One region of the Kitasatospora sp. NPDC088264 genome, then DNA from elsewhere that is predicted to be linked to it. Evidence: riboswitches for the same ligand, from Rfam matches in the RefSeq annotation. Region 1 holds a riboswitch; each other region holds the start of a gene.
What was found. A riboswitch is a leader RNA that binds a small molecule or an ion and turns the genes downstream of it on or off. The one in region 1 is predicted to bind cyclic di-AMP.
Positions count from the first base shown of each region.

Region 1 (7,266 bases):
CGAACTACCACCACGTGCTGTTCGACACGGACTTCTTCACCTGGTTCGGCAACGCCCTGCTGGTCTCCGGCGTCACCACCGTGTTCGGCGTCCTGGTCGCCGCCACCACCGGCTACGCCGTCTCCCGGATGCGCTTCCCCGGCCACCGGCCGCTGATGTGGTCGCTGCTGGTCACCCAGATGTTCCCGATCGCGGTGCTGATCGTGCCGATGTACACGATGCTCTCCGACCTCGGCCTGCTGGACAGCTACCTGGGCCTGATCCTGGTCTACTCGACCACCACCGTGCCGTACTGCGCGTGGCTGCTGAAGGGCTACTTCGACACCATCCCGGTGGAGATCGACGAGGCCGGCCGGGTCGACGGGCTCAGCCCGTTCGGCACCTTCTGGCGGCTGGTGCTGCCGCTCGCCCGCCCGGGTCTGGCGGTGGCCGCCTTCTACTCCTTCCTCACGTACTGGGCCGAGGTGCCGTTCGCCTCCACCTTCATGCTCAGCTCCGACAAGTACACGCTGGCCGTGGGCCTGCAGACCTTCGTCAGCGAGCACGACGCCCAGTGGAACCTGATGGCCGCGACCGCCGTGCTGATCGCGATCCCGTCGGCAGCCTTCTTCTACCTGGTGCAGCGTCACCTGGTCACCGGTCTGACCGCCGGTGCCTCCAAGTCGTAACGCTCCTCGCTCCTCTAGTCCCCAAGGGATACCGTCCATGACCCAGAACCTGGCCGACACCTCCCGGCCTGCCGCCGACGCCGCCGCCCACGAGGCGGTCACCCCGGCTCCTGCGACTGGCGGCGCGTCCAGAGGCTGGTGGCGGGACGCGGTCATCTACCAGGTGTACCCGCGCAGCTTCGCCGACTCCAACGGCGACGGCATGGGTGACCTGCCCGGCATCCGCAGCCGCCTGCCGTACCTGCGCGACCTCGGCGTGGACGCGGTCTGGCTGTCGCCGTTCTACGCCTCGCCGCAGGCGGACGCGGGCTACGACGTCGCCGACTACCGCGCCGTGGACCCGATGTTCGGCAGCCTGCTGGACGCCGACGCGCTCATCCGGGACGCCCACCAGCTGGGGCTGCGGATCATCGTCGACCTCGTCCCGAACCACTCCTCGGACCAGCACGAGTGGTTCCAGCGCGCCCTGCGCGAGGGCCCCGAGTCCCCGCTGCGCGAGCGGTACCACTTCCGCCCCGGCAAGGGCGAGAACGGCGAACTGCCGCCCAACGACTGGGAGTCCATCTTCGGCGGCCCGGCCTGGACGCGCAGCGAGAACCCGGACGGCACCCCCGGCGACTGGTACCTGCACCTGTTCGCCCCCGAGCAGCCCGACTTCAACTGGGAGAACCGGGCCGTCGCCGACGAGTTCCGCTCGATCCTGCGGTTCTGGCTCGACATGGGTGTCGACGGCTTCCGCATCGACGTCGCCCACGGCCTGGTGAAGGCCCCCGGCCTGCCCGACCTCGGCGGCTCCGACCAGCTCAAGCTGCTCGGCAACGACGTCATGCCGTTCTTCGACCAGGACGGCGTGCACGAGATCTACCGCAGCTGGCGCAAGATCCTCGACGAGTACCCGGGCCAGCGGATCGGCGTCGCCGAGGCCTGGACCCCGACCGTCCAGCGCACCGCCAACTACGTGCGCCCCGATGAGCTGCACCAGGCCTTCAACTTCCAGTACCTGGGCACCGGTTGGGACGCCGCCGCGCTGCGCGAGGTGATCGACGTCTCGCTCGACTCGATGCGCCCGGTCGACGCCCCGACCACCTGGGTGCTGTCCAACCACGACGTCACCCGGCACGCCACCCGCTTCGCCAACCCGCCCGGCCTCGGCACCCAGATCCGCACGCCCGGCGACCGCGAGCTCGGCCTGCGCCGGGCCCGCGCCGCCACCCTGCTGATGCTCGCGCTGCCCGGCTCCGCGTACATCTACCAGGGCGAGGAACTCGGTCTGCCGGACGTCACCGACCTGCCGGACGAGGTCCGCCAGGACCCGTCGTTCTTCCGCAAGGCCGGGCAGGACGGCTACCGCGACGGCTGCCGCGTCCCGATCCCGTGGTCCGGCACCGAGGCCCCGTACGGCTTCGGCCCGGTCGCCGGCGGGCCGTCCTGGCTGCCGCAGCCGGCCGAGTGGGCCGCGCTGAGCGTCGAGGCGCAGACCGGCGACCCGGCGTCCACCCTGGAGCTGTACCGCAGCGCGCTCGCCGTCCGCCGTTCCCAGGACGACCTCGGCGCCGGGACGGCCGTGGAGTGGCTGGAGGGCCCCGAGGGGACCCTGACGTTCCGCCGCGGCTCCTTCGTCTGCACCGTCAACGCCACGGACGAGCCGGTCCGGATAGCGGCGCCCGGAAAGCTGCTGCTCTCCTCGGTGGAGCTGGTGGTCGACGGCGGCGAGACGGTGCTCGCGCCGGACAGCACCGGCTGGTGGGCGGTCTGACGTGGTTGCAATAGGCTCTGGGACCGTGACTACGGCGCGACTCTCAGACATCGCGGCGCAGGCGGGGGTCAGCGAAGCCACCGTCTCCCGCGTACTCAACGGCAAGGCGAACGTCTCCGCCGCCACCCGGCAGACCGTGCTGGCGGCGCTCGACGTGCTCGGCTACGAGCGGCCGACCCGACTGCGCCAGCGCAGCGCCGGCCTGATCGGGCTGATCACGCCGGAGCTGAGCAACCCGATCTTCCCCGCACTGGCCCAGGTGATCGAGCAGGTGCTCAGCCGGCACGGGTACACCCCGGTGCTGTGCACCCAGACACCGGGCGGGTCCACCGAGGACGAACTGGTCGAGATGCTGGTCGACCGGGGCGTGGCGGGCATCGTCTTCGTCTCCGGGCTGCACGCCGACTCCACCGCCGACCACGACCGCTACGCCCGGCTGACCGGGCGAGGGGTGCCGTTCGTGCTGATCAACGGCTACAGCGAGCGGATCGACGCGCCGTTCATCTCGCCGGACGACCGGGCCGCGATGTGGATGGCCGTCCAGCACCTGGCCGAACTCGGGCACGAGCGGATCGGGCTGGCGGTCGGGCAGCGGCGGTACGTGCCGGTGCTGCGCAAGATCGAGGGCTTCACGGCGGCGATGCGCGAGGTGCTGGGACGGAGCCAGGAGGAGGCCGAGGAACTCGTCCACCACACGCTGTTCAGCGTGGAGGGCGGGCACGCGGCGGCCGGCGCGCTGCTGGACAAGGGCTGCACGGCGATCGTCTGCGGCAGCGACATGATGGCGCTCGGGGCGATCCGGGCGGTGCGGCAGCGTGGGCTGTCGGTGCCGCACGACGTCTCGGTGGTCGGCTTCGACGACTCGCCGCTGATCGCCTTCACCGAGCCGCCGCTGACCACGATCCGCCAGCCGGTCGAGGCGATGGCGACCGCGGCGGTGGACGCGCTGCTGGAGGAGGTCGGCGGAAACGCGGTCCAGCGCGGGGAGTTCATGTTCCAGCCGGAGCTGGTCATGCGCGGGTCCACGGGGGCCTGCGCGCGCTGAGGACGGTCAACGGACGGGCCCCGGAGAGCAGTTGCTCTCCGGGGCCCGTTGTGTGCCGCCAGGGTGCCGGGTCAGCCGTCAGTTGTCGGCTGTCACCCGTCGGTCGTGCTCAGACCCGGCCGGCGAAGTCCGGCGCCCAGTTGGCGACGGTCTGCAGGCGCACGCCCGAGCTCGGGTTGGCGGCCTCGACGTACTGGCCGCCGCCGATGTAGATCGCGACGTGGTAGACGCCGGAGTTCTGGCCGTTGTTGGACCAGAACAGCAGGTCGCCCGCCTGCAGGCTGTCCAGCGAGACGCGGGTGCTGGCGGCGGCCTGGTCGGCGGCGACGCGCGGGACGGAGACGCCCGCGGCGCGCAGCGCGGCCTGGGTCAGGCCGGAGCAGTCCCAGCCGCCGTTGCCGGTACCGCCGTAGACGTACGCCTGGCCGACCTTCGACTGGGCGAAGGAGACCGCGGCGGCCATGCTGCCGGTGGCGGCCGGGGTCTGAGCCGGGGTCTGAGCCTGGGCGGCCGGCTTGGAGTCCGGCTTGGTGGCCGGGGCCTGGGGCTGGGCGGCCGGCTTGGCGCTCGCGACAGCGCCGTTGGAGGTCTGGCCGGACTTCTGCGAGCGGTCGAACCAGGTGAAGTCCGAGCCGGACGTGGCCGACGAGCCGGAGCCGGACCGGTCGGCCTGAGCCGACTGCTGGGCCTGGCCGCCGTCCTTGAACGAGAGGCGCTGGCCCGGGTAGATGGAGTCCGGGCCCTCGGTCAGGGTGCCGCGGTTGAGTTCGTACAGCCGCTGCCAGCCGCCCTGGAGGTTGTGCTTGTCGGCGATCGAGGACAGCCAGTCGCCGGAGGCGACGGTGTAGTCGTCGGCCTGGGGCTGGGCGCTGTTCCGGGCCTGGCTCTGGCCCTTCTGGGCCGAGGTGCCGTTGGTGGAGTCGGCGGGGGCCTGCGCCTGGTCCTGGGCCGGTGCGGCCGGCTTGGCGGGCTTCGCGGCCGGGGCCGGGGTCTGGGTCTGCGCGGGCTTGGCGGCCGGGGCGGCCGGCTTCGCGGCGGGCTTGGTGGCGGTCGAACCGGCAGCCGAGCCGGTGGTCGAGCCGGCCGAGGTGTCGACGGCGGCCGGGGTGCCGCCCTTGGTCAGGCCGGCCTGGACCGAGCACACCGGCCAGGCGCCGGGGCCCTGCGAGGCGAGGACCTTCTCGGCGACGGCGATCTGCTGGTCCTTGGTGGCCTGGTTGGCCTGGGGGGCGTAGGCGGTGCCGCCGAAGGCGGCCCAGGTGCTGGAGGTGAACTGCAGGCCGCCGTAGAAGCCGTTGCCGGTGTTGATGCTCCAGTTGCCGGTGCTCTCGCACTGGGCGACCTTGTCCCAGGTGGCGACGGAGGCGGCGGAGGCGGTGCCGGAGGTGAGGCAGGGGATGGTGAGGCCGACGCCCGCGACGCCGACGGCGGCGATCACGCGTCGGGTACGACTGGACAGACGGGTGCCGTTGGTGGGCAGCATGAAGACGCAGTCCTCTCCCACGCCTGCGAGGTGAGCTGTCGGATTCGGGCTGGAGTTGCCCGGCCGCGCTGTGGGCGCGGCTTCACCCCTAGCCCTGGATCGTTCCGGGGAACGGTCCGGGGCGACTTACCTGTGGGTCCCCCGCTCCTGCCGTGGTGCGTTTTCGCGCTGCCAGGACATCCGACGGCAGGACTCGGCGTCGCGGATGAACTGGGTTCGTGTGGCCACGAACGGGGAGCACGTTAAGCAGACTTAAGTTCAAACTGCAAACACCTGTGACGCGCATCACGGTTTGGCGAGAACGGTCGTTCCCCTCACTTGTCATGATCGGAAATGACCGATTTCCGGCAACGCCGCGAAGGGTGCGCGCAACTGTCTGCGTTTCAGGAGGCGGGTGACGGTGGGTCGGGTCGCCTGGGGGCCCGCCCGTCGGGAGAGCGGCGTGTCCGCACTGTGGCCGTCGGGGGGTGCGTCGAGCGATGGTGAACAAATGCGGATAGAACGGACATCACACCTATTCGTCCTTTAACTCCCTTACGGGACAAGCGGGAAGGGCCCGGAACGTAGCCGTTCCGGGCCCTTCACACGTGCGGTGACCGCTACTACTGGCCGGCCGACTCCTCGGCGGCGGCGTGAGCGGCGTGAGCGGCGCGACCACCCCGGCCGGAGTGGTCGGCGTGGGTGCCCTCGGCGGCCTCCGCCGCCTCGGCCTCGGCCCGCGTCAGGGCCTCGGGGGAGGGCGCCGGCAGCGCGGCCAGGTAGGTGGAGGCGATCAGCTGGCCGACCGTCGGGTAGGCGCCCAGCGGCGCCGCGGACGGGCAGCCGGTCTCCTCGGCGGCCGTGGCGAGCAGCTCGGAGTCGGCCTCCGGCCCGATCACCAGCGGGGCCAGCGCCGGGCGCTGGGAGCCGGTCTCCTTGAGGTGGTTGACGGCCGCGGCGACCGAGCCCGGCACGTCGAGCGCGGCGGGCACGACCGGGACGGCCAGCCGGGCCGCCAGCAGGACACCGGTGATGCCGGCAGCGGCAGCGGCCTCCTCGCCGCCGACGGTGGTCAGCACGACGCCGTCCGCGGCGGTCGCGATGGCGAACAGCCGGGCCCGGTCGGCACGCGCCAGGCCGGCCTCGGACAGGCGCACGTGCACGGCCTCGGCGAGCAGCGGGTGCGGGCCGAGCACGTCGGTGACGGGGGCTCCGTACTCGGCGGCGAGGGCGTGGAGTTCGGTCAGGAATCCGTGCGGGCCGGGTACCAGCGGCACCAGGACCGGCGCGGGCAGGCCGGCCTCGGCGGCCATGGCCAGCAGTTCGGCGACGGTGCGGTCGTCGCTGTCGGCGCCCTGGGCGGCTTCGCCCGGGAGGTAGCCGACGGCGGTCTGGATGTCGCCCTGCTCGCTGCGGACGATCGACAGCAGCTCCTCGACGACCGAGCGGGACTCGGGCCCGGCGGTCGCGGGCACGGCGAGCACCAGGGCCGGGGATCCGGCCGGGATCTCGGGGCGCTCGGGGCGACGGTGGCGCCCCCGCGCACGGGAGCCTGGAGTGCGGACGGGCAGTGGCGCGCCCGGGATGGCTGCGGTGCTCATGCCGGAGATCGTAGGACATCGGCCCGTCAGGCCTGCATTCGGCTGCCGTTCGAGTTTCACGTGGTCATGGCGGGTGCGCCGCGCTCCCGTCGTGTCCGTCCGGGCGGTTTGCCCGCAATCCGGACATATCTCACCCAGCCTTCGAGCGATCACCGCTGGTTGCCCTGACGTGTCCGACGGGGCGTCGAGTTGCTTCTGTGGCGCGTGAGATGTCTCACAGCCGGGAGGTCGCCTGACGGAGGGTCACGAAGGCGCGACTCCGGGCGTCTGAAGATCAACATTCAGCGGGGAATCGCTCACGGCCGGTTATCGAGAATCTGGCGATTCACTCGGCTATGTCCGTTTACGTACCGTCAGGAGAAGGGTCCGTGAAGAGTTCAGAACTGCCGGTGAAAGGCCTCGTGCACCTGCAATGTCCCGTGCTGATGCACGTGCACAGCAGCTATCATCGCGTCAAGTGAGGCGTTGTGCCGGGCCGGTACGGGGCCGGTCCGTTCGTTCGGCGGGTGCCGGGAGCGCCGCGCTGGACGACCACTCCGGAGCTCTTCGGGAGATTTCTATGCACGACTCGCAGGACACGTACGGCTCGTACGACACCTACAACGGGATGGCGGCCGCCGACCTCAAGGGGGTTGTCTGGCAGAAGAGCCTGCACAGCAACTCCCAGGGGAACTGCGTCGAGTTCGCGGCCCTGCCGGGGGGCGATGTGGCGATGCGCAACTCGCGCTTCCCGG
Region 1 is NZ_JBFBIR010000031.1:70,571-77,836, forward strand. It holds gene AB0O82_RS23465 (carbohydrate ABC transporter permease) at 1-668, shown strand, start outside; gene AB0O82_RS23470 (glycoside hydrolase family 13 protein) at 706-2,424, shown strand; gene AB0O82_RS23475 (LacI family DNA-binding transcriptional regulator) at 2,450-3,469, shown strand; gene AB0O82_RS23480 (transglycosylase family protein) at 3,579-4,973, opposite strand; cyclic di-AMP (ydaO/yuaA leader) riboswitch at 4,960-5,120, opposite strand; gene AB0O82_RS23485 (hypothetical protein) at 5,555-6,532, opposite strand; gene AB0O82_RS23490 (DUF397 domain-containing protein) at 7,092-7,266, shown strand, end outside.

Region 2 (7,266 bases), on a different contig from region 1:
GGACGCGAAGCTGATCCTGCTGACGACCACCCACCGGGTGGCCCCCGGGTTGCTGGCGTGGCCGGCGTGGGAGGCGCTGCGGTCGGCGGGGCGGGTGCTGGCGGGGGACGCGGGGCATCCGCAGGTGGCGGCGGTGCGGCAGGCCGGGGTGGAGGTCGAGGTCGTGGCGGCGGGGTCGGCACCGGCGCTGGCGCGGCTGCTGACCGGGCAGCCGGGCGGGGCTGGGCCGACGGTGTGGCTGGGCAGCCCGGACGGGGATCCGGGGCTGACGGACGCGCTGGCGCGGCTGGCGGTGGAGCACGCCGGTGAGGTGCCGGAGATCGAGGTGCTGCCGGGGTCGTACGACCTGCCGGGGGCGCGGCTGCTGGACCTGGTGTCGGTGATGGACCGGCTGCGCTCGCCGGGCGGTTGCCCGTGGGACGCCGAGCAGACGCACGAGAGCCTGGTGAAGTACCTGGTCGAGGAGGCGTACGAGCTGGTCGAGGCGATCGAGGAGGGGGACCGGGAGACGCTGCGCGAGGAGTTGGGCGACGTGCTGCTCCAGGTGTTCTTCCACTCCCGGATCGCCGAGGAGCACCCGGCGGAGGCGTTCTCGATCGACGACGTGGCCGGTGACATCGTCGAGAAGCTGATGTACCGGCACCCGCACGTGTTCGGGGACGTCGAGGCGGAGGGCGCCGCCGAGGTGGAGGCGAACTGGGAGCAGCTGAAGGCGGCCGAGAAGGCGGACCGGGAGTCGGTGCTGGACGGCGTGCCGGCCGGGCTGCCGTCGCTGGCGTACGCGGCGAAGCTGGTGTCGCGGGTGCGCCGGGCGGGCTTCGCGGGCGTGCCGGACGAGCCGTACGCGCTGCCGGCGGAGCTGACGGCGCAGTCGGCGGGCCGGCTGCTGCTGGCGGTGGCGCAGCGGGCGTACGACGCCGGGGTGGACGTGGACGCGGCGCTGCGCTCGGCCGCGCGCGGTTACCGGGACGCGGTGCGCGCGGCCGAGGGCCTCGGGCCGGTCGGCGAGTAGCGGGCCCGGGCAGGGCCTCAGGCGGCCGTGGCGGTGTTCTCGATCGGCCGCCGCTGCCGGGGGACGACTTCGCCGATGGCCTCGCCGACGAGGGCGAGGAGTTCGGCGAGGCGTTCGAGGTCGAGGCGGGCGGGCAGTTCGGCGAGCGAGACGATCCGCTCGCCGTCGGGGCCGGCGACGCAGAACAGGTCGATGGGGCCGAGGTGCTTCTCGGCGGTGTCGACGAGGGCGGCGACGTCGCTGGGGCGGCGGATGTCGCCGCCGACGCCGACGACGGGGCAGCCCGGCCGGTCGAGTTCGGTGGCGAGGTCCTCGGCGACGCCCGCACGCTGGTCGGCGATCAGCACTCCGGCGGCGCCGGCGGCGGCGAACCGGCGGGCGAGCTCGGCTCCCGATCCGCCGTCGAGTACCGCGATGACGACGACTGCCCCGCTGACCCGCATGGTCTGCTCCTCCCTGTGGGCGACACCGCACCGGCGCCCACGATTTCTGCGGAGGATCGTAGGCAGGTCCTGACCCTCCGCAACAGGGATTACCCCTCAGGTGACCAGGGTCACGCCCGCCACCCGGCCAAGAGCTGTCCAAGAGCTGTCCACGGACCGTCCACGGGGCGTCCACGGAGCGTTGGCGGGCCGTCCGCCGGGTGTCGACGATCCGGCCCCGCCGGTCGCGTCCGCCGGAGGCGGTGCGGCCCCGACCCACCGGATACGGTCGACGCATGCCAGTGCAGCCCGATCCCGCCGCCCCGCAGCTCTTCACCTGGGAGTTCGCCACCGATCCGTACCCCGCCTACGCCTGGTTGCGCGAGCACGCCCCGGTGCACCGCACGACGCTGCCGAGTGGGGTGGAGGCCTGGCTGGTGACCCGCTACGCGGACGCTCGGCAGGCGCTGGCGGACGGCCGGCTGTCGAAGAACCCGGCACACCACAGCGAGCAGGCGCACCGCACCGGGCGGGTGGGAATTCCGGGGGAACGCCAGGCGGACTTGATGACGCATCTGCTGAACATCGACCCGCCGGACCACACCCGGCTGCGCCGGCTGGTGTCGAAGGCGTTCACGCCGCGCCGGGTGGCGGAGTTCGAGCCGCGGGTGCAGCAGCTCACGGACCGGCTGATCGACGGCTTCGCGCAGCGCGGTTCGGCGGACCTGATCCACGAGTTCGCGTTCCCGCTCCCCATCTACGCGATCTGCGACCTGCTGGGTGTGCCGGCCGAGGACCAGGACGACTTCCGGGACTGGGCCGGGATGATGATCCGGCACGGCGGCGGCCAACGCGGCGGCGTGGGGCGGGCGGTGAAGCGGATGCGGGCGTACCTGCTGGAGCTGATCCACCGCAAGCGGGCGGATCCGGGTGATGACTTGATCTCGGGCCTGATCCGGGCGAGCGACCACGGCGAGCACCTGAACGAGAACGAGGCCGCCGCGATGGCGTTCATCCTCCTGTTCGCGGGGTTCGAGACGACCGTCAACCTGATCGGCAACGGCACGTACGCGCTGCTGCGCAACCCGGAGCAGCGCAGGCTGCTGCAGGAGTCGGTGGTGCGCGGCGAGGCGGCGCTGCTGGAGACCGGGATCGAGGAACTCCTGCGCTACGACGGGCCGGTGGAGATGGCGACGTGGCGTTTCGCGACGCGGCCGCTGTCGATCGGCGGGGTGGACATCCCGGTGGGCGATCCGGTGCTGGTGGTGCTGGCCGCGGCGGATCGCGATCCGGCCAGGTTCGCGGACGAGAACACCCTGGACCTGGCCCGCACGGACAATCCGCACCTGGGTTTCGGCCACGGGATCCACTACTGCATCGGCGCCCCGCTGGCCCGCCTGGAGGGGCGGAGCGCACTGGCCACGCTGCTTTCCCGGCTGCCGGACCTGCGGCTCGCGGAAAACCCGGAGAACCTGCGCTGGAGGGGCGGCCTGATCATGCGTGGCCTGCGGGAACTCCCGGTCGAATTCACTCCGGAGACCTGCTCTCCGTACGCGCCGCCGGTCACGCCGACCGACGCCCCGACACGCTGACGGCATGTCTCCGGCGGCCCGTGGAGCCAGGCCTGAACCCGCATTAATCCGGACATACCGCCGCCGTTGGTAGGCGATTGACCACGCGCCGTAATTTGTGTGTGATATCGGTGATATGAGCTTGTTATTGGTCTGATGATCTGTCTACTCTCCCTGGAGTTCGCAGCTGCGGACCTCGTGCGCGGAACGCCGAATCCTGCCCGCCGCGTCACGGGAAACCGACCAGACCCTGGGCAGGGGCGGGGGAACCAGGTTTGTTGCCGTTCCCCGACGGCTTGGGGTGAAGCCGCCCGAGCGGAATCGTTTCCGCTTTCGGCGGCCGGGCCACCTCCCGGTCCGAACCCGACAGCTCACCTCGCAGGCGTGCGGAGAGGGACCTCTTCATGCTGTTCGTTGGAACCGGCCGCCACCGCCGTCGCACCCAGACCGAGAAGGCCATCGCCGTCGCCGGTGTGGCCGGCGTCGGACTCGCGATGCCGCTCCTCACCGCCACCGGCGCCTCCGCCGCCCCGGCCTCCACCTGGGACGCCGTCGCCCAGTGCGAGAGCGGCGGCAACTGGAGCATCAACACCGGCAACGGCTTCTCCGGCGGCCTGCAGTTCACGCCCAGCACCTGGAAGGCGTACGGCGGCACCTCCTACGCCCCGCAGGCCAACCAGGCCAGCAAGGCGCAGCAGATCTCGGTCGCCGAGAAGGTGCTGGCCTCGCAGGGCCCGGGCGCCTGGCCGGTCTGCTCCCAGAAGGCCGGCCTGAGCAAGGGCGGCGCCCCGGCCTCCGTGGACACCTCCACGGACGCCAAGCCCGCCAAGCAGTCCGCCGCCAAGCCGACCCAGCAGGCGCAGGCCCCGAAGCCCGCCCAGCAGCCGGTCAAGCAGGCCGCCCCGAAGCCGGCCGCCCAGCAGCCCGTCCAGCAGGCCCCGCAGCAGACGCAGCCGCAGACCCAGGGCTTCTCCGGCAAGGCCGGCTGGGACGCCGACGCGAAGGTGTACTGGTACCAGAACAACGGCGCCTGGTACTGGACCAGCCACCAGAGCGTCTACCAGCAGTACGCGGGCCAGCCCGCCGCCCAGCCGCAGTACGCGCCCCGCGCCGCGCAGCCCGCGCAGTCCGCCCCGGCCGCGCAGCCCGCCGCCGCGCAGGGCGGTCACGACTACACCGTCCGGGCCGGCGACACGCTGTCGACGATCGCCGCCGCCCAGGGCGTGTCCGGCGGCTGGCAGTCGGTGTACGACGGCAACCGCGGCACCGTCGGCGGCAACCCCAACCTGATCATGCCCGGCCAGGTGCTGCACCTCGGCTGAGCGGCCCGGGCCCTGAACGGCCCGCGCCCTGCGGGCGAAGGGGGACGGGACCTGTCCCCCTTCGCCCGCATTCCCCCGTATTCGCCCGCTTCGATCGGGCAAGCAGGTGAACTACCGGTGGGTAGCCGGGCCACACGCTGAGACGGGACCGAGGCCAGCGCGGCCCCGGGGGCCGGGGCGGTTAGGCTCTGGTCGTAACGACTCCGCAATCGTCCCGCCGGCAGCACCCAACGTCAGCCGGACCCTGCTTCCGCAAGGAGATGCCTCGTGCCGTCCATCGATGTCGTCGTAGCCCGTGAGATCCTCGACTCGCGTGGCAACCCCACGGTCGAGGTCGAGGTCGGCCTCGACGACGGCAGCACCGGCCGTGCCGCTGTCCCGTCGGGTGCCTCCACCGGCGCCTTCGAGGCGCTCGAGCTGCGCGACGGTGACAAGAACCGCTACTTCGGCAAGGGCGTGGAGAAGGCCGTCCTGGCCGTCATCGAGCAGATCGGCCCGGAGCTGGTCGGCTACGACGCCACCGAGCAGCGCCTGATCGACCAGGCCATGCTCGACCTGGACGCCACCCCGGACAAGTCCTCGCTCGGCGCCAACGCGATCCTGGGCGTCTCGCTGGCCGTGGCGCACGCCGCCTCCGAGGCCAGCGACCTGCCGCTGTTCCGCTACCTGGGCGGCCCGAACGCGCACGTGCTGCCCGTTCCGATGATGAACATCCTCAACGGCGGTTCGCACGCGGACTCCAACGTCGACATCCAGGAGTTCATGATCGCCCCGATCGGCGCGGAGTCCTTCTCCGAGGCCGTCCGCTGGGGCGTCGAGGTCTACCACACCCTCAAGGGCGTGCTGAAGGAGCGCGGCCTGTCCACCGGCCTCGGCGACGAGGGCGGCTTCGCGCCGAACCTGGACAGCAACCGCGAGGCCCTGGACCTCATCACCGAGGCCATCCAGAAGGCCGGCTACGTGCCCGGCCGTGACATCGCGCTCGCCCTGGACGTCGCCGCGTCCGAGTTCTACGAGGACGGCGCCTACCAGTTCGAGGGCAAGGCCATCTCCGCCGCCGAGCTCATCGAGTACTACGCCGAGCTGGTCGACGCCTACCCGCTGGTCTCCATCGAGGACCCGCTGGACGAGTCGGACTGGGACGGCTGGAAGGCCATGACCGTCAAGCTGGGCGACAAGGTCCAGCTGGTCGGCGACGACCTGTTCGTCACCAACCCGGCCCGCCTGGCCAGGGGCATCGAGACCGGCACCGCCAACGCGCTGCTGGTGAAGGTGAACCAGATCGGCTCGCTGACCGAGACCCTGGACGCCGTCGAGCTGGCCCAGCGCAACGGCTACCGCTGCATGATGTCGCACCGCTCCGGCGAGACCGAGGACGTCACCATCGCCGACCTGGCCGTCGCCACCAACTGCGGCCAGATCAAGACCGGTGCCCCGGCCCGCTCCGAGCGCGTCGCCAAGTACAACCAGCTGCTGCGCATCGAGGAGATCCTCGACGACGCCGCCGAGTACGCCGGCCGCGGCGCCTTCCCGCGCTTCCGCTCCGCGGAATAGCAAGCACAGCCGCTCCGCGGAGTAGCAAGCACGGCCGCTCCGCGGAGCAGCAGGCTCAGCCGCTCCTCGGAGCGGCGAGCACGGTCGCTCCGCCGACCGGTGAGCACGCCTGACCGGTGCCCCGCCGTTCACCCCGTAGGGTGGACGGCGGGGCACCGTCGCGACCAGGAGGGGAACGGGAGATGGCAGGCTGGAGGATCCCGGGCTTGGCGGCCCGGCCTCGCTTCACGAGCCGGGCGACCGTCCTCGTCCTGGTGCTCTGCTCGCTGGTGGCGATCCTCGCCTACCCGACGCGGCAGTTCATCTCCCAGCGCGCCGAGATCTCCGCCCAGCAGGCGAAGGCCGACCGCTCCCGCCAGCAGGTCGAGCAGCTGCGCCGGGAGAAGGCCCGCTGGCAGGACCCCGAGTACGTCAAGGCGCAGGCCCGTGTCCGGCTGCACTACGCGATGCCGGGGGAGACCCCGTACATCGCGGTGGATCCGGCCGGTCCGGCCGCCGCCCGGCCCTCGGCGTCCGCCGGCGGTTCCGCCACCGCCGCCGGCCCGGCCGCCTCCGACGGCGCGCCAGGCGGCTCGGCGCGGGCCGCCAAGCCCTGGTACGCCAGCATCTGGGACTCGGTCGACGCCGCCGACACCACCGACGCCGCCGCCCCGGCCCCCGCCTCCCCCCGTCCGCTCCCACCGTCCCCCGCTGGAGACACCTCCCCCCATGACCACTGAGAACCACCCCGCCGTCTCCGACGCCGACGTCGCCGCCATCGCCGCCCAGCTCGGCCGGGTGCCGCGCGGCCTGCGCGGCGTGGCGCACCGCTGCCCCTGCGGCAACCCGGACGTCGTGGAGACGGCCCCCCGACTGCCGGACGGCACGCCGTTCCCGACGCTGTACTACCTGACCTGCCCCAAGGCCGCCTCGCTGATCGGCACCCTGGAGGCGGACGGCGTGATGAAGGAGCAGACCGCCAGGCTCGCCGAGGACCCGGAGCTGGCCGCCGCCTACCAGAAGGCGCACGAGGACTACATCGCCCGGCGCGATGCCATCGAGGTGCTGGAGGGCTTCCCGAGCGCCGGCGGCATGCCGGACCGGGTGAAGTGCCTGCACGTGCTGGTCGGCCACTCGCTGGCGGCCGGCGAGGGCGTCAACCCGCTCGGCGACGAGGCGATCGGCCTGCTGGAGGACTGGTGGGCCAAGGGCCCCTGCGTCTCCCCGGCCGAGGTCGAGGCCGCCGGTGAGCGGGTCGCCCGCAACCGGGCCAAGGACCAGGACCACCAGGCCGTGATCGAGGCCAAGCAGCAGAAGGCCGCCGAGCGCGCCGCGAAGAAGCGGGCCGCCGAGGAGTCCGACGCCGGGGAGTCCGCGTGAGCATGACCCGGGTGGCCGCGATCGAC
Region 2 is NZ_JBFBIR010000076.1:5,623-12,888, reverse strand. It holds gene AB0O82_RS34715 (MazG family protein) at 1-1,012, shown strand, start outside; gene AB0O82_RS34710 (SDR family NAD(P)-dependent oxidoreductase) at 1,030-1,455, opposite strand; gene AB0O82_RS34705 (cytochrome P450) at 1,731-3,026, shown strand; cyclic di-AMP (ydaO/yuaA leader) riboswitch at 3,237-3,404, shown strand; gene AB0O82_RS34700 (transglycosylase family protein) at 3,410-4,327, shown strand; gene eno (phosphopyruvate hydratase) at 4,595-5,881, shown strand; gene AB0O82_RS34690 (septum formation initiator family protein) at 6,088-6,600, shown strand; partial or broken gene AB0O82_RS34685 (DUF501 domain-containing protein) at 6,572-7,087, shown strand; gene AB0O82_RS34680 (Ppx/GppA phosphatase family protein) at 7,243-7,266, shown strand, end outside.
Region 2: another riboswitch for cyclic di-AMP. It lies ahead of AB0O82_RS34700 (transglycosylase family protein); the one in region 1 lies ahead of AB0O82_RS23480 (transglycosylase family protein).

Region 3 (7,266 bases), on a different contig from region 1:
GCAGGCTCCGCGGATTCCGCGCGGCCTCGCTCGTCGCCGCGATGGCGGCCGGCTGTTCGGTGGCGACGCTGACCGCCGGCCCGTCCTGGGCGCTGCGGCGGCCCGAGCCCCGGCCGGCGGTGGACACGGCAGCCCCCACGGCGTCCCGCTCCGATCTGGAGGTGGTCCGGCTCGACCCGGACGCCGCCCCGCCCGGCGGCACCACCACCGTCCACGCCTTCATCGCCAACCGCGGCCCGGACACCACCGCCGCACCGTTCACCGTGCTGGTGACGCTGCCTCCCGGGGTCTCCCCAGTGGGCCCGTACTTCCCCGAGGACTGCGAGGTGCGGCTCAACGGCCGGCAGGTGCGCTGTGTCTTCCCGGCCGGACTGCCCCCGCTGCGCAGCGCGACCGCGCTGGTACCGGTGCGCCTCTCCCCGGACCTGCGGATCGGCAAGCTCACCGGCGGCTCGGTCTCGGTGCGCGGCGTGGACGACCCGGACGAGGGGAACAACCGGCAGCCGTTCGACATCACGGTGGTCGAGACGGCTCCCGGTTCCTGACCCGGAAGCCCCGAAGGCCCTACCGGTACACGCGGACGTAGTCGGCGGCGAAGGTGATCGGGGCGGTGCCCTGCGGCGCCGGGTGGTACTTCCCCGCGCCGACCGACAGGTTGAGGATCAGGTACGCCGACCAGTTGGCGCCGACGCCCTTGCCGTCCGAGAACACCTTGGCGCCGTTGACGTACCAGTCCACCGAGGTGGCGCCGTAATAGGTGCCGATGGTCACCCACTGGTCCTTCGCGACGGCGCCGGCGTCGGTGTAGTACTTGGGGTTGCCGGGGTTGACGTGGTTGGTCAGCTCCAGCAGGTTCGGGTTGTCGGGGTGGTACTCGAAGGAGTCGACCTCCCCGTTGCCGTTCTTCCAGGTCCAGAAGGCCGGCCAGGCGCCGGAGCCGGACGGCAGCTTGACCCGGGTCTCGGCGTAGTCGCCGGTCCTGACCTGGAAGCCCTCGCTGGAGCCCTCGGTGGTCAGGAAGCCGGTGTTCCAGGCCTGCTTGCCGTTCTCCAGCGTGGTGGTGCCGGGCGCGGCGGTGAAGGTGGCGACCCCGTTCGCGACGCTGACGTTGTTCTTGTTCAGCAGGTCGAGCTTGTTGTCGTCCGGGTTGTGGTTGCCGTACTTGTACGCGGTGCTCTTGTCGCCGACCCAGCGCGAGCCCCAGCTGATCGGGCCGTTGAACTCGTCGGACCAGGTCAGCGACTTGCCGGCGACCGGGGATGCGGGGGTGCCGGCCGACGGGCTGGCGGTGGCGCTCGGGCTGCTCGGGCTCGGGCTGCTCGTCGGGGTCGGCTTCGCGGTGGGGGTCGCCGTCGGGGTCGGGGCGGGAGTCGGGGTCGGGGCGGGAGTCGGCTTCGTGGTGGGCGTCGGGGTCGGGGGCGGAGTCGGCGCCGGGGTGCTGGAGACCACCAGCTGCTGCGAGGCCAGGTTGTGCCAGGCCCCGCCGAGGTCCTGCCAGAAGCCGAACTGGGTGTACGTCCCGGCCGGCAGGGCGCGTGCGCCGCTGGTGAAGGACAGGCCGCTCGGGCAGATCTGCACATTGGAGGCGTTGCCCGGGAAGTCGAGGTTCGCACCGGCCGCGTTCCGGACGCCCACGCCGACGGTCTTCGCGGTGAAGCAGGCCGAGGAGTGGAGGGTCAGCGAGGCGGTGGCGGCCTGGTTGGCGACCATGGTCGCCGGGGCGAGCCGGTCCTGGGTGACGGTCGGGGCGGTGGCGGCCTGGGCGCCGGAGACGGCCGGCAGGCCGAGCAGTCCGGCGCCGGTGACGGCGAGCGCTCCGGTGACGGCGAGGGCGGCGTTGCGGCCCCGGTGGGAGGGGCGGGCGTGGCGCGGCGCGCGGCGCCGGGCAGGCTGGTGCATGGCAGTGTCCTCTGCGACGCCTGCGAGGTGAGCTGTCGGATTCGGGCTGAGGCAGCCCGGCCGCCGGTGGAAGCGGCTTCACCCCTAGCCACGGCCCGCACGCGGGAGCGTACGGGCCGGGCGCTGACCTTGGTTCCCCCGCTCCCGTCCGCTGTGGTGCTCGGTTGCCGGCCGGCGGGTGGACAGGACTCGGCGTCCCGGCGGCGGGGGTCCGCGAGGGCGGACGACGGTTGCAGGCTAGGCAGGCCGTCCGTGAACGGACAACCTGCTCGGGCCGGTTGTCGCACAGGTCACAGTGGTGTCGATCAACGACGCTGCGTGGTGGATCAGTTGGGACGGATCAGCGGAGCCGTCGAGCTGCCGAACGACGAATCGGCGAATCGGCGAATCGGCGGTCCACGGGTCAAGCGAGCCAGTTGTCGACCTGGCTCTCGGCCTCCGGTGCCCAGGCGAGTTCCAGGTGGTTGAGGCCGGTGAGCAGCCGGGTGCCGCCGATCGTCGCGATGCCGGTGGTGTCCAGGGCGCTCGCGGTGAACACGATGCCGTCGCTGGGCCCCCGGTTCTCGTTGAGCACGCCCGGGATGTCGGCGGACCCGCCCGCGAGCAGATAGGTGCGCACCGACGCGGGGACGCCCGCCTGTTGCAGCGGCGCGATCAGCGAACCGGCGTCGATCGCCGCCTGGATGCCCTGGCCGGAGGTGTAGAAGCCCTGGCCGCCGTAGTAGGTGGTCCACCAGTCCTGGGCGGTGCCGTCCACCCCGTACCGGCCGTCCCAGCGGGCGAGCAGCTGGCGCTGGCCCGGGTAGCAGTCGTAGCCGCCGGTGGGCAGCACGCCGAGGCAGGGCTGCGCCGTGTAGGTGCCGTAGCAGGTCATGTAGAGGTGCGGGGACGGCGCGTTGGCGGTGCCGCCGCAGGCCGGCCAGCTCGCGAGGTCGAACGACCAGCCGTGCGCGTACACGTAGTCGAGCCCGCCGTTCGGGCCCCCGAGGGTGATCAGGCGGCGCACGTCGCCCGCGTAGGCCCGCCCCCAGGACGGGCGCACCGAGGACACGTACGCCCGGGCGGCGACCTCGCCCTTGCTCCAGGCCACCACGTCCACCTGGGGGACGCCGAGGCGGGCCCGGATCAGCGCGACGGCGTCGCCGACGGCCTGCGCCTGGAGCAGGTTGTCGCCCTGTTTGTGGGCGAAGCCGATGGCGAACACCCGGTGGCCGGTGCCGGCGAGGTACTGGGCGAGGCCGGTGGACGGGCAGGCGGAGGCACCGCAGGTGCCGCTCTCCCCCGGGTTCGCCCAGGCGCGGTCGGCGTTGTCGTTGGCGCCGTGGACCAGCAGCACGGGGGTCGGACGGCTACCGGTGTCCCAGCCGGTCGCCGAGTACAGCAGGAAGCGGCTGGAGGAGGGCTGGCCGGTGCCGCCGAAGTACGTCCGGCGGGCGCCGTCCTGGTCGCCGCGGCCGTCGGCCGGGTACTGCTCGGTACGGAAGCCGGGGGTGGTGTCGAGGTAGCGCTCGACCTTGGCCCAGCCGTTGCCGGGGGCGGGGAAGGCGGCTTCGAGGGCGAGCGGGGCGGTGGCCGCCTGGGCGGCGGTCTGGGCAGTGGCGGTCTGGGCGACGGTGGCCTGGGCGGGAGTGGGGGTGCCGAGGAGCAGCGCGGCGAGGGTGAGCAGGAGGGCGGACAACGCGGTGGGGGTGCGTCTGACGGCGGTGGGGGTGTGCCGCACGGGAGTGGGGGTGCGTCTCATGGGGGTGGACGGTAGGACCGGCCGCCGGCGGGCGCCCAGGTGCCCGCCGCACACCGCGCCGGCCTGCGCGGTGGCGGCCGGTGCCGTGGCGCACCGTCCACGGGTGCGCCCACCCGGCTCACCGGGTCGGATAAATTGGAGGTCCGACATCTTCCGCAGTGCACAAGACCGCCGTGCACGGCCCCACAGGAACGAGGTACCGCCCCACCATGACCGCGCCCCTGCCCGCCTTCGCCGGCCGCACCTACCTCTTCCGGGCCGACAACGGCGCGGCCTTCCGCAACACCTACTCGGCCGACGGCAGGCGGCTGCGCTGGGAGGGCCTCGGCGAGTCGGCGGGCCAGTGGGAGGACGTGCGGCTGCACGTCGCCGAGGTGGCGCCGGAGATCTACTTCATCAGCTGGACCGAGGAGAGCGGGATCACCGTCAGCCACGTGATGGACCTCGGCCGGCTGACGGTACGCGCCTTCTGGACGTACGAGGGCGAGGGCGGCCGGGTCGGCGAGCTGCACACCGGGACGCTGGAGCGGGTGGCCTGAGCCTCACCGCCCCCGCGCCCCCTCGCTGTCCGTCGGCTTACTCAGGCCGTCTGGGCAGACTGCCTGCTCAGACGGTCTGCTCAGACGGTCTGCTCAGGCGGCCTGGTTCGGGACCTTGAGGTGCTGGGACAGCCACTCCAGCGAGGACGGCAGCAGCGCGCTCCAGGTCTCGAAGTTGTGGCCGCCGTTCTCCAACATGCTGTAGGAGACCTTCATCGGGGACTGCACGGCGTCGACGAAGGCCTCGGTGTCGCGCCGGTAGTCGCCGTCGCCCTTCTTGGTGCCGGCCAGCAGCACGGACACCTTGGGCTGCGGCAGGTTCTTCAACCGCCACATCAGGTTGGCCTCGTCACGACGCTGCTTGCTGCCGCCGAACAGGTCGCCCGTGGTCGGGTCGTCGGCGGCGTCGTAGTAGGCGGAGAGCGCGACGGCGGTCGGAAAGACGTCCGGGTGGCGCATGGCCAGCTTGAGGGCGCAGTAGCCGCCGGTCGAGTTGCCCATGAAGGCCCAGGCCTGCGGGTCGGAGGAGACCCGGAAGCTCGCCTGGATCGCTGAAGGGACGTCCTTGGTGAAGTACGTGTCGGACTGCGCGCCGCCCGGAATGTCCTCGCACTCGGTGTCCTGCGGCAGGGCCGGCGAGGGGCGCATCAGCACCATGACGGTCGGCTGCATGTTGCCGTCCTGGAGCAACTTGAGCGCTGCGCCCGGGTAGTTGAACCGGGTGATCAGGTTCTCGGCGATCCCGGGGAAGCCGGTGCTGACGATCACCGCCGGGAACTGCCGCTGCGCGTACTCCGGTTGGAAGTACTGCGGCGGCAGGAAGACGTACCCCTCGGTGGACAGCCGGCTGGCCGCGCCGTCGATCCGCACCTTGCGGATCTCACCGGACTGGCTGGGCTCGCGGCCCATCGCGCCGCCGCCCTTGACGGAGGCGTGGCCGATCGTCTCCACGAGCAGCCGGCCGGACGCGTCCGCCTTGTTGTGGATCACCACCGGGCCGGTGTCACCGGTGCCCAGCAGGTCGTCCCAACTGCTGTAGAAGGCGAAGTAGTTGTTCGCCACCAGGCCGAGCGCGGCCAGCACCGCGAGCTGGGTGGCGAGCAGGGAGCCGATCCGGCCGAGCACCGCCTGCCAGGTCTGCTTGGCGAGTCTTGGCCACAGCCAGACCGTGCCGGCCGTCATCACGACGGCGATCAATACGGCCAGCGCCAACACCTTGTGGCTCGTCAGACCCATGTCCTACTTGCTCCCACGCCTCGAACTCCCCGCCCCCTCCGTCCAGGACATCCGAGGTGGTCACCCCGGTTCCCCCACCGGGGCGCGCGATCACCCACCCTAACGGGGCCGGGGAGGAGGAACAGATGACAGATGACAGCCGACAGATAACAGATAACAGATAACAGATAACGAAATCTGTCAGCTGTTATCTGTCACCTGTTCGCGGCCGGGCGGGCCCAGCCCTCCCGCCCGTAGAGCCGCAGCCCCGCCGTGAGTTCGCGCATGCAGCGCGCACCGAGCTCCCGCGGGGAGCCCGGGCCGGTCGTGGGCGCGTCCGAGGCGGCCCATTCCTCCAGCGCGACCCGGATCGCGGCCGTCGCCGCAGCGGCGGCCAGTCGGATCTCCAGCGGGTCGGTGCCGCCCGGGCAACGCGCCGCGAGGACCGCCCGCAGCCGCTCCTCGGAGTCGGCGTGGACGCGCTGCCACGTGCCGTCGAGGCGCGGGTCGCGCAGCAGGCTTCGCGTCCACTCCATCGCCTCGACCGCCTCCTCGTCGGGCGGGGTCAGCGAGGCGACCGCCGAGCGCTCCAGAGCCTCGCGCAGCGGCAGATCGGCCGGGGTCTCGGCGAGCTGGTCGACCCAGCGACGCCCACCGGCCGCCAGCAGCGGCGCGACGGCGTCCTCCTTGACGGAGAAGTACCGGTAGAAGGTGCGCAGCGAGATGCCGGCCGCGAGGGCGATCTCCTCGGCGGTGGTCGCCTCGGCCCCGCGCTCGGCGAAGAGTGCGGCGGCGGTACGGGCGATGTCCAGCCGGGTGGCGTCGCGGCGGCGCTGATTCAGGGTGGGGCGTCCGGTCACAGGGTCAGCGTACGCGGGCCGGTGTCACTGTGGCGCGTTGCGCCGAAGTGACACCCGGAGGACTTATTGGCACGTTATGCCATAAAGGCGTACCGTGCCTCTTGAGGTCGAGAGGCCACGAACGAACGAACGGAGTACCACCATGGAGCGCTTCAGCGGACGGAACGTCCTGATCACCGGCGGCGGCTCTGGCATCGGCCAGGCCACCGTGCACCGGATCCTCGCCGAGGGAGGGAAGGTCGTCGCCGTCGACGTCGACGAGGACGGCCTGAAGGCGACCCTGGACCGCGCGACCGCCGACGGCACCGCGGACCGCCTGGCCATCCAGGTCCTGGACATCTCGGACGAGGCGGCCGTCGTCACCGGCGTCGCGGCGGCGATCACGGACCTCGGCGGGCTGGACGCCCTGGTCAACGCGGCCGGCATCCTCCGCTCCTCGCACACCCACGAGACCAGCCTGGAGTTCTGGAACAAGCTCCTCGCGGTCAACCTGACCGGCACCTTCCTGATGACCCGCGAGGCGCTCCCCTCGCTGCTCGCGGGTGGCAGGGGCGTGGTGGTCAACTTCAGCTCCACCTCGGCGAGCTTCGCCCACCCCTACATGGCCGCGTACGCCGCGACCAAGGGCGGCATCCAGTCCTTCACCCACGCCATCGCCTCCGAGTACGCGAAGCAGGGCCTGCGTGCGGTCTGCGTCGCGCCGGGCAGCATCGACAGCGGCATGACCCACAACCCCGGGCTGCCCGCCGACGCCGATTTCAGCCTGCTCGCCAAGCTCGCCCCGGCCCTCGGCCAGGGCTTCGCGGGTCCGGAGACGGTGGCCGGGGTGATCGCGATGCTGGCCTCCGACGACGGCGCGTTCGTCACCGGCACCGAGCTCCGCATCGACGGCGGCACTCACATGTGAGCCGCCGGACGGCCGCGCGACGGCGGGGCCCCGGCCACTCCCCCCCCCCGGTGACACGGGCCCCGCCGTCGCGTCGCGGACGGCGGGGCCGGGCTCGTGACGGCA
Region 3 is NZ_JBFBIR010000001.1:120,053-127,318, forward strand. It holds gene AB0O82_RS00485 (hypothetical protein) at 60-545, shown strand; gene AB0O82_RS00490 (glycoside hydrolase family 16 protein) at 565-1,899, opposite strand; cyclic di-AMP (ydaO/yuaA leader) riboswitch at 1,902-2,068, opposite strand; gene AB0O82_RS00495 (lipase) at 2,303-3,640, opposite strand; gene AB0O82_RS00500 (MoaF N-terminal domain-containing protein) at 3,850-4,179, shown strand; gene AB0O82_RS00505 (alpha/beta hydrolase-fold protein) at 4,273-5,415, opposite strand; gene AB0O82_RS00510 (TetR family transcriptional regulator) at 5,610-6,254, opposite strand; gene AB0O82_RS00515 (SDR family oxidoreductase) at 6,397-7,161, shown strand.
Region 3: another riboswitch for cyclic di-AMP. It lies ahead of AB0O82_RS00490 (glycoside hydrolase family 16 protein); the one in region 1 lies ahead of AB0O82_RS23480 (transglycosylase family protein).

Region 4 (7,266 bases), on a different contig from region 1:
CCACCGCCGCCGCCCGCGCCACCGACGGACTCGCCGTCGTCCTGGACGTCACCGACATCTCCCCCGTCGCCGTCCGCGACCGGATCCGCGCCCGCCTCACCCTGGCCGGCCGACTGCACCTGGCCCACCTCGCCGACGACGGCCTCAGCGTCCACCTGCGCGTGGACGTCGCCCACGCCGTCCTCGCCACCCCCTACGGCACCGGCGCGCTCACCGCTGGCGACCTCGCCCTCGCCACGCCCGACCCGCTGGCCCGTTACGAGGCCGCCATGCTCACCCACCTCGCCGACGACCACGCCGACGCCCTCGCCGTCCTCACCCGGCTGCTCGACCCGGACCTGCTCGCCCAGCACCCGGAGGTCCGCCCGCTCGCCCTGGACCGCCACGGCCTGGTCCTGCGCCTGGACCACCCGCACGGCCACCGCGACGTCCGCCTGGTCTTCCCCGAACCGGCCGCCGACACCGAGGACTTCGGGCAGCGGATGCACGAGCTGCTGACCGCCGCCCAGCACGGGCTGCCCGCCCACCGGCTCTGAACCGGCCCGCCGAAGCACACTGACGTATCGTCAACTCTCCCCGGACACACCCACCAAGGCCCGGAAACGACAGCGGCCGACCCGGCTCGCGAGAGAAGTCTCGCGAGCCGGGCCGGCCTGGGCGTGTCCCGCGCCCATGTCCACTGCTGCGGCGATCACCCGGTCGAGCGGTCACCCGACATGACCATCCCGGGCGGTCGATTCGCCCCGTAGCAGCGGTGGTTCCTCATCCGGTACATCCGGCAGATCCGGCACATCCGGTACATCCGGTACGGGTCAGAGCGCGACGCCGTGGGCCCGCAGGTAGGCGACCGGGTTGATGTCCGAGCCGTACTCCGAGCCGTTGCGGATCTCGAAGTGCAGGTGCGGGCCGGTCACGTTGCCGGTCGCGCCGGAGAGGCCGATCTGCTGTCCGGCCTTGACGGCCTGACCGATCTTCACCCCGATCGAGGAGAGGTGCGCGTACTCGGCGAAGTGGCCGTCGGCGAGCTTGATCTCGACCTCGTTGCCGTAGGCGCCGCCGTTGCCGGCCTTCACCACGACACCGTTGCCGACGGCGCGCAGCGGGGTGCCGGTGGAGGCGACGAAGTCCTGGCCGGTGTGGTGGCCGGAGGCCCACATCGAGCCTGCCACGCCGTACGCGGTGCCCAGCTTCGGGCCGGCCAGCGGGGCGACGAAGGCCGAAGCGGCGGCGACCGGCACGGCGGTGACCACGGCGGACGGCGCGGCGGTCTGCAGCTGGGTCTGGAGCTGGGCGGACGGCTTGGCCGCCTCGGTCCGGACCTCCGGCTGGGCCTGCGGCTTGGCGGCGGTGGTGGCCGGCGCGGCGTCCTGGGCGGACGGCTGGGCGGGCTTCGCCGGGGCAGCGGGCTTGGCCGGGGCGGCCTGGCCCGCGATCACGAGCCGCTGACCGGGGAAGATCAGGTCCGGGTTGCCGCCGACGACCTCACGGTTGTGGTCGTACAGCGCCTGCCAGCCGCCGTCGACGTGCTGGGCGTCGGCGATCCGGGACAGGGTGTCGCCGCTGACGACGCGGTAGCTCTCCTGCGACGAGGCCTGGGCCTGGTCGGCGGGAGCGGCGGCCGGGGCGGCGGTGACCGCGGCGGCCGGCGCGGGGTGGGCCTGGGCGCTCATCGCGGTGACGAGCGGCAGGGCGAAGGAGACACCGGTGACGGCGGTGGCGATCCCGATGCGGGCGGCGCGGGGCAGGGCGATACGACGAGCCTGTGCAGGCATGGAATTTTCCTCTCCGACGCCTGCGAGGTGAGCTGTCGGGTTCGGGCTGGAGTTGCCCGGCCGCACATGCGGCTTCACCCCTAGCCGGCCCTGGATCCGGGTACGCGAAAGCGTGCCGTTTCCGGTCCGGCGACTTACCTGTGGGTCCCCCGCTCCTGCCGTACAGAGTTCGGTGCGAGCCACCGGGCAGCGGCAGGATTCGGCGTTCCACCCGGTGGATCCGTCCGGACTGGCCGGGCGGTCGCTGAACTAAAACCCATCCGTTCGGGTGAAGCAATGTCGATCACTTGAACCGGCAACAACCCCCCGAGCTGCGGTGACCCTCCGAATGATCGGCTGCACCGTACGTGCACAATCCATTCACCCGGCGCCACTGATCCACGACGCTGCGCCGATTCCGCCACCGCTGCGCACCCGCCCGCTCACGCACCGCGCACCCACCGACACACCCCCCGGTGACCCTTGTCACGTACGCCCCACGGGCGCAGGATCGGCCCGTGGCCACCTCCGAAGCAGGAACACTGCGCCTGGGCACCTCGCGGGGACGCTGGGTCCTCCTCGCGACGGTGCTCGGCTCCAGCATGGCGATGCTCGACGGCACCGTGGTGAACGTCGCGCTGCCCCGCATCGGCACCGATCTCGGCGCCTCCCTCGCGTCCCTGCAGTGGACGCTCAACGCCTATCTGCTCACCCTGGCCGGACTGATCCTGCTCGGCGGCGCGCTCGGCGACCGGTACGGCCGGCGCCGGGTCTTCCTGATCGGCGTGCTCTGGTTCGCCGCCGCCTCCGCGGCCTGCGCCGCCGCCCCCACCATCCACGTGCTGATCGCCGCCCGCGCCGTCCAGGGCATCGGCGGGGCGCTGCTCACCCCCGGTTCGCTCGCCATGCTGCAAGCCGTCTTCCACCCGGACGACCGCTCGGCGGCGGTCGGCCTGTGGTCGGGCCTCGGCGGGGTGTCGGCCGCGGTCGGCCCCTTCCTCGGCGGCTGGCTGGTGGACGGCCCCGGCTGGCGGTGGATCTTCCTGCTGAACCTTCCGCTCGCGGCCGCCGTGGTCGCGGTCACCTCCCGGTTCGTCCCCGAGAGCCGGAACGAGAGCGCCGTCGGCCGCTTCGACGTCCCCGGCGCGCTGCTCGCCGCGCTCGCCCTCGGCGCGATCACCTACGCGCTGACCGCCGCCGGGGAGGGCCTGTCCCCCGCGGTCTGGCTCACCGGCGCGATCGGCCTGCTGCTCGGCGCTGCCTTCATCGCGGTCGAGCGCCGCGCCGCCGAGCCGATGCTGCCGCTCGGCCTCTTCTCCTCCCGGCTGTTCACCGCCGTCAACCTGGTCACCCTCTGCGTCTACGCGGCGTTCAGCGGGGTGTTCTTCCTGCTGGTGGTGCAGTTGCAGATCGTCTCCGGCTTCTCCCCGCTGGTCTCCGGCCTCGCCCTGGTCCCGATCACCGTGCTGATGCTGACCCTGTCGGCGCGCGCCGGGCGGCTGGGCAAGCGGATCGGCCCCCGGATCCCGCTCACCGTCGGTCCGCTGCTGTGCGCCGCCGGGGTGCTGCTGATGCTGCGCACCGGCCCCGGCTCCTCCTACTGGGCGGACGTGCTGCCCGCCGTCACGGTGCTGGGCTGCGGGATGACCCTGTTGGTCGCGCCGCTGACGGCGACGGTGCTGGCCGCCGTCGAGGTCCGGCACGCGGGCATCGCCAGCGGCGTCAACAACGCCGCCGCCCGCGCGGCCGGGCTGCTCGCGGTCGCCGCGCTGCCCTCGCTCGCCGGGCTGAGCGGCGACGCCTACCGGGTGCCGTCCGCGGTGGACTCGGCCTTCCGCACCGCGATGCTGATCTGCGCCGGGCTGCTGGTCACCGGCGGGCTGACGGCCTTCGCCACCGTCCGCGGCAACGTGCTCGCGCCGGTGGACCGCCCGGTGGCCGAGCCGGACTGCGAGTGGGCCTGCGGCACCACCCCGCCGCTCGACCCGGGCCACGTCCACACGGACGAGGGCCCCGCCACCGGATCGGCGGCAGGGCCCTCAGCCAGCTGACGAATCGTCAGAGGATGTCACCGGGCGCGTACTTGGCGGCCTCCGGGTAGGCGGCGGCGACGGCCTCCACCTGGCGGACCACCTCGGCGACCTGGGCACCGGCCGCACCGGTGAAGGAGAGCCGGTCGGCCAGCAGCGCGTCCAGCCCGGCCCGGTCCAGCGGGATCCGCTCGTCGGCGGCCAGCCGGTCCAGCAGCTCGTTCTCGCGGGCGCCCGCACGCATCGCCAGCGCGGAGGCGACGGCGTGCTCCTTGATGACCTCGTGCCCGGTCTCCCGGCCGACGCCCGCGCGCACCGCGCCCATCAGCACCTTGGTGGTGGCGAGGAACGGCAGGTAGCGGTCCAGCTCGGCCTCGATCACGGCGGGGAAGGCGCCGAACTCGTCGAGGACGGTCAGGAAGGTCTCCAGCAGGCCGTCGAAGGCGAAGAAGGCGTCCGGCAGCGCGACCCGGCGCACCACTGAGCAGGAGACGTCACCCTCGTTCCACTGGTCGCCGGCCAGCTCGCCGGTCATCGAGGCGTAGCCGCGCAGGATGACGGCCAGGCCGTTGACGCGCTCGCAGGAGCGGGTGTTCATCTTGTGCGGCATCGCCGAGGAGCCGACCTGGCCCTCCTTGAAGCCCTCCGTGACCAGCTCGTGGCCGGCCATCAGACGGATGGTCTTGGCCAGACTGGACGGCGCGGCGGCCAGCTGGACGAGGGCGGTGAGCACCTCGAAGTCCAGCGAGCGCGGGTAGACCTGGCCGACGCTGATCAGCACGTTCTCGAAGCCGAGGTGCCCGGCGACCCGGCGCTCCAGCTCGGCGAGCTTGTCGGTGTCGCCACCGAGCAGGTCCAGCATGTCCTGGGCGGTGCCGACCGGGCCCTTGATCCCGCGCAGCGGGTAGCGGGCGATCAGCTCCTCCAGGCGACGGAAGGCGACCAGCAGCTCGTCGGTGATCGACGCGAAGCGCTTGCCCAGGGTGGTGGCCTGCGCGGCCACGTTGTGCGAGCGGCCGGCCATGACCAGCTCGGAGTGCTGGGCGGCCAGGCGGGCCAGCCGGACCAGCACGGCCACCGTGCGGTCGCGCACGTGCTCCAGCGACTGGCGGATCTGCAGCTGCTCGACGTTCTCGGTCAGATCCCGGGAGGTCATGCCCTTGTGGATCTGCTCGTGGCCGGCGAGTTCGCTGAACTCCTCGATCCGGGCCTTCACGTCGTGGCGGGTGACCCGCTCACGGGCGGCGATCGAGCCGAGGTCGACCTGGTCGATCACCCGCTCGTAGTCGGCGACGGCGTTCGCCGGTACCTCGACACCGAGGTCCTGCTGGGCCTTCAGGACGGCGAGCCACAGGTGGCGCTCAAGGACCACCTTGTGCTCGGGGGACCACAGCTGGGCCAGGGTCGCCGAGGCGTACCGGGAGGCCAGGACATTGGGGATCTGGGGCTTCGCGCTCACGCTTCGCAAGCCTAACAGCCGAGGTCAGCCGGAACGTCGGCGCATCGGGCGGCTCCGGCCCGGGCCGGAGCGGACGGCTCCGACCGGGCCCGCCCGACGATTCCCGCCGGGCGCGGGGCGGCCCGCTGCCGGGCGGCCTACTGGGCGGCGCCGGACCGGCCGGCCAGCACCGGCAGGACCTGCGCGCAGATCGAGTGCAGCGCGATCCGCTGCTCGTCGGTCATCGCCTCGAACGCCTGGTGGGTGCGGGCCATCTCGCCGCGGATGCGGTTCAGGATCTCCCGGCCCTCGTCCGTGATCACGACGATCTTCACCCGGCGGTCGCCGGCGGCGGCCTCCCGGTGGGCCAGGCGCAGCGACTCCAGCCGGTCCACGATCCCGGTGACGTTGGACGCGTCGCAGCCCAGCCGTCCGGCCAGCGCCCGCATCGGCACCGGCTCCTGCACCGCGCCGAGCGCCTTGGCCTGCGAGGAGGAGAGCCCGTGCCGGGCCGCGGCCGCCGCGAAGTCCTGGAAATACGCGGCGCCGACGGCGGCCAACGCTTCCATCAACTCGGCGTTGGTCGGTACGGTCGTCGTCGCTGTCGAACCCATGGGGTCAGCGTACGGCCAAGTGCTTCAGCAACTCAAGCTTTGACCACGGCAACCGTCGACGGCTTGACCGGAACTGCGGCATCGGCCGGTCGACGAAGCCTCCGGCCGGTCGACAGAGCTTAGAGCACCAGCTGATCGAACAGGTGCCGCAGCTCCGGGTCCGGGTCCGCGGTCAGCCCGGTGTGCACCGGCCCCGGCTGGACGATCGCGCTGCGCGGAGCGGTCAGCCAGCGGAACCGCTGCCCCGGACTGTCCCCCGCCGCCGGGCCGGCCTCCGGCCCCCCGGCGCAGACCGCCTCGATCCCGTGCAGCGCCCGCCGCACCCCGTTCACGTCCGCCACCGGGTCGAGCGCCAGCAGCCGGGCCTGGTCCAGGTGCGTGCGCGCGGCCAGGTACCCGTTCTGGCGGCAGTACAGCAGCACCCCGACGTTGACGCACTCGCCGCGTTCCACCCGCGGCACCGCGCGGATCACGGCGTACTCGTAGTCGTGCAGCTCGACGGCGGCCGGCAGCGCGGGCGTCCTCGGCTCGGTCATGCGGGCACCTCCGGCAGCCAGTCGCGCGGACCGGCCAGTCGGCCGGTCAGCTGGGCGCGGTACGCGGCGCGCACCGCCTCGGGCGAGTCGAAGCCGGGCTCGTCCAGCAGCCAGACCTCCGGGATCCTCGCCACCGCGCCCTCGATCGCGGCCTCCGCGAGCGGTGCGAGCGCCTTGTCGGCGGCCGTCAGGTCCGGCCGGGCCCGCAGCAGCGCGTGGTCGGAGGCGTCGTACGGGCGGCGCACCCAGGCGGCGGCGCCCGCCCAGTGGTGGTGGAAGATCAGGCTCGCGCCGTGGTCGATCAGCCGCAGCCCGCCGGTCGCCACCAGCAGGTTGGGGTTGCGCCAGGAGCGGTCGACGTTGCCGATCAGCGCGTCGAACCAGAGCACCTGGCCGGCCAGCTCCGGATCCACCTCGAAGCAGAGCGGGTCGAAGTTGAGCGCGCCGCTGACGAAGGCCATCCCGAGGTTGGTCCCGCCACTGGCCCGCATCTGGTCCTGGACCTGCTGGTCCGGCTCGCTGCGGGCCAGCACCGGATCCAGGTCGACCGTCACCAGCTCCGGCACCGGCAGCCCGAGCCGCCGGCCCAACTCCCCGGCCAGCACCTCCGCCACCAACGCCTTCCGGCCCTGCGCCGCGCCGACCCATTTCAGCGCGTACAGCCGCCGGTCGTCGGCCTCGACCAGGCCCGGCATCGAGCCGCCTTCTCGCAGTGGCGTCACATAACGGACCGCCGTCACCTCGGGGAGCACGCCCGACAGCCTATCGGTGCCGACCCGTCACCTCCTCCCCTCCGTACGCCCCGTCCCACCCCTCCACCATCCGCCCCACCCCGGTGGCAGCCCCCGCTGCTCCGTGCGAGTGTGGCGGACAGCAATGGGGACCTTCGCGGTTACG
Region 4 is NZ_JBFBIR010000023.1:75,936-83,201, forward strand. It holds gene AB0O82_RS19780 (DUF2470 domain-containing protein) at 1-536, shown strand, start outside; gene AB0O82_RS19785 (LysM peptidoglycan-binding domain-containing M23 family metallopeptidase) at 813-1,772, opposite strand; cyclic di-AMP (ydaO/yuaA leader) riboswitch at 1,775-1,957, opposite strand; gene AB0O82_RS19790 (MFS transporter) at 2,270-3,802, shown strand; gene purB (adenylosuccinate lyase) at 3,810-5,240, opposite strand; gene AB0O82_RS19800 (MarR family transcriptional regulator) at 5,378-5,833, opposite strand; gene AB0O82_RS19805 (DUF3037 domain-containing protein) at 5,953-6,369, opposite strand; gene AB0O82_RS19810 (HipA family kinase) at 6,366-7,121, opposite strand.
Region 4: another riboswitch for cyclic di-AMP. It lies ahead of AB0O82_RS19785 (LysM peptidoglycan-binding domain-containing M23 family metallopeptidase); the one in region 1 lies ahead of AB0O82_RS23480 (transglycosylase family protein).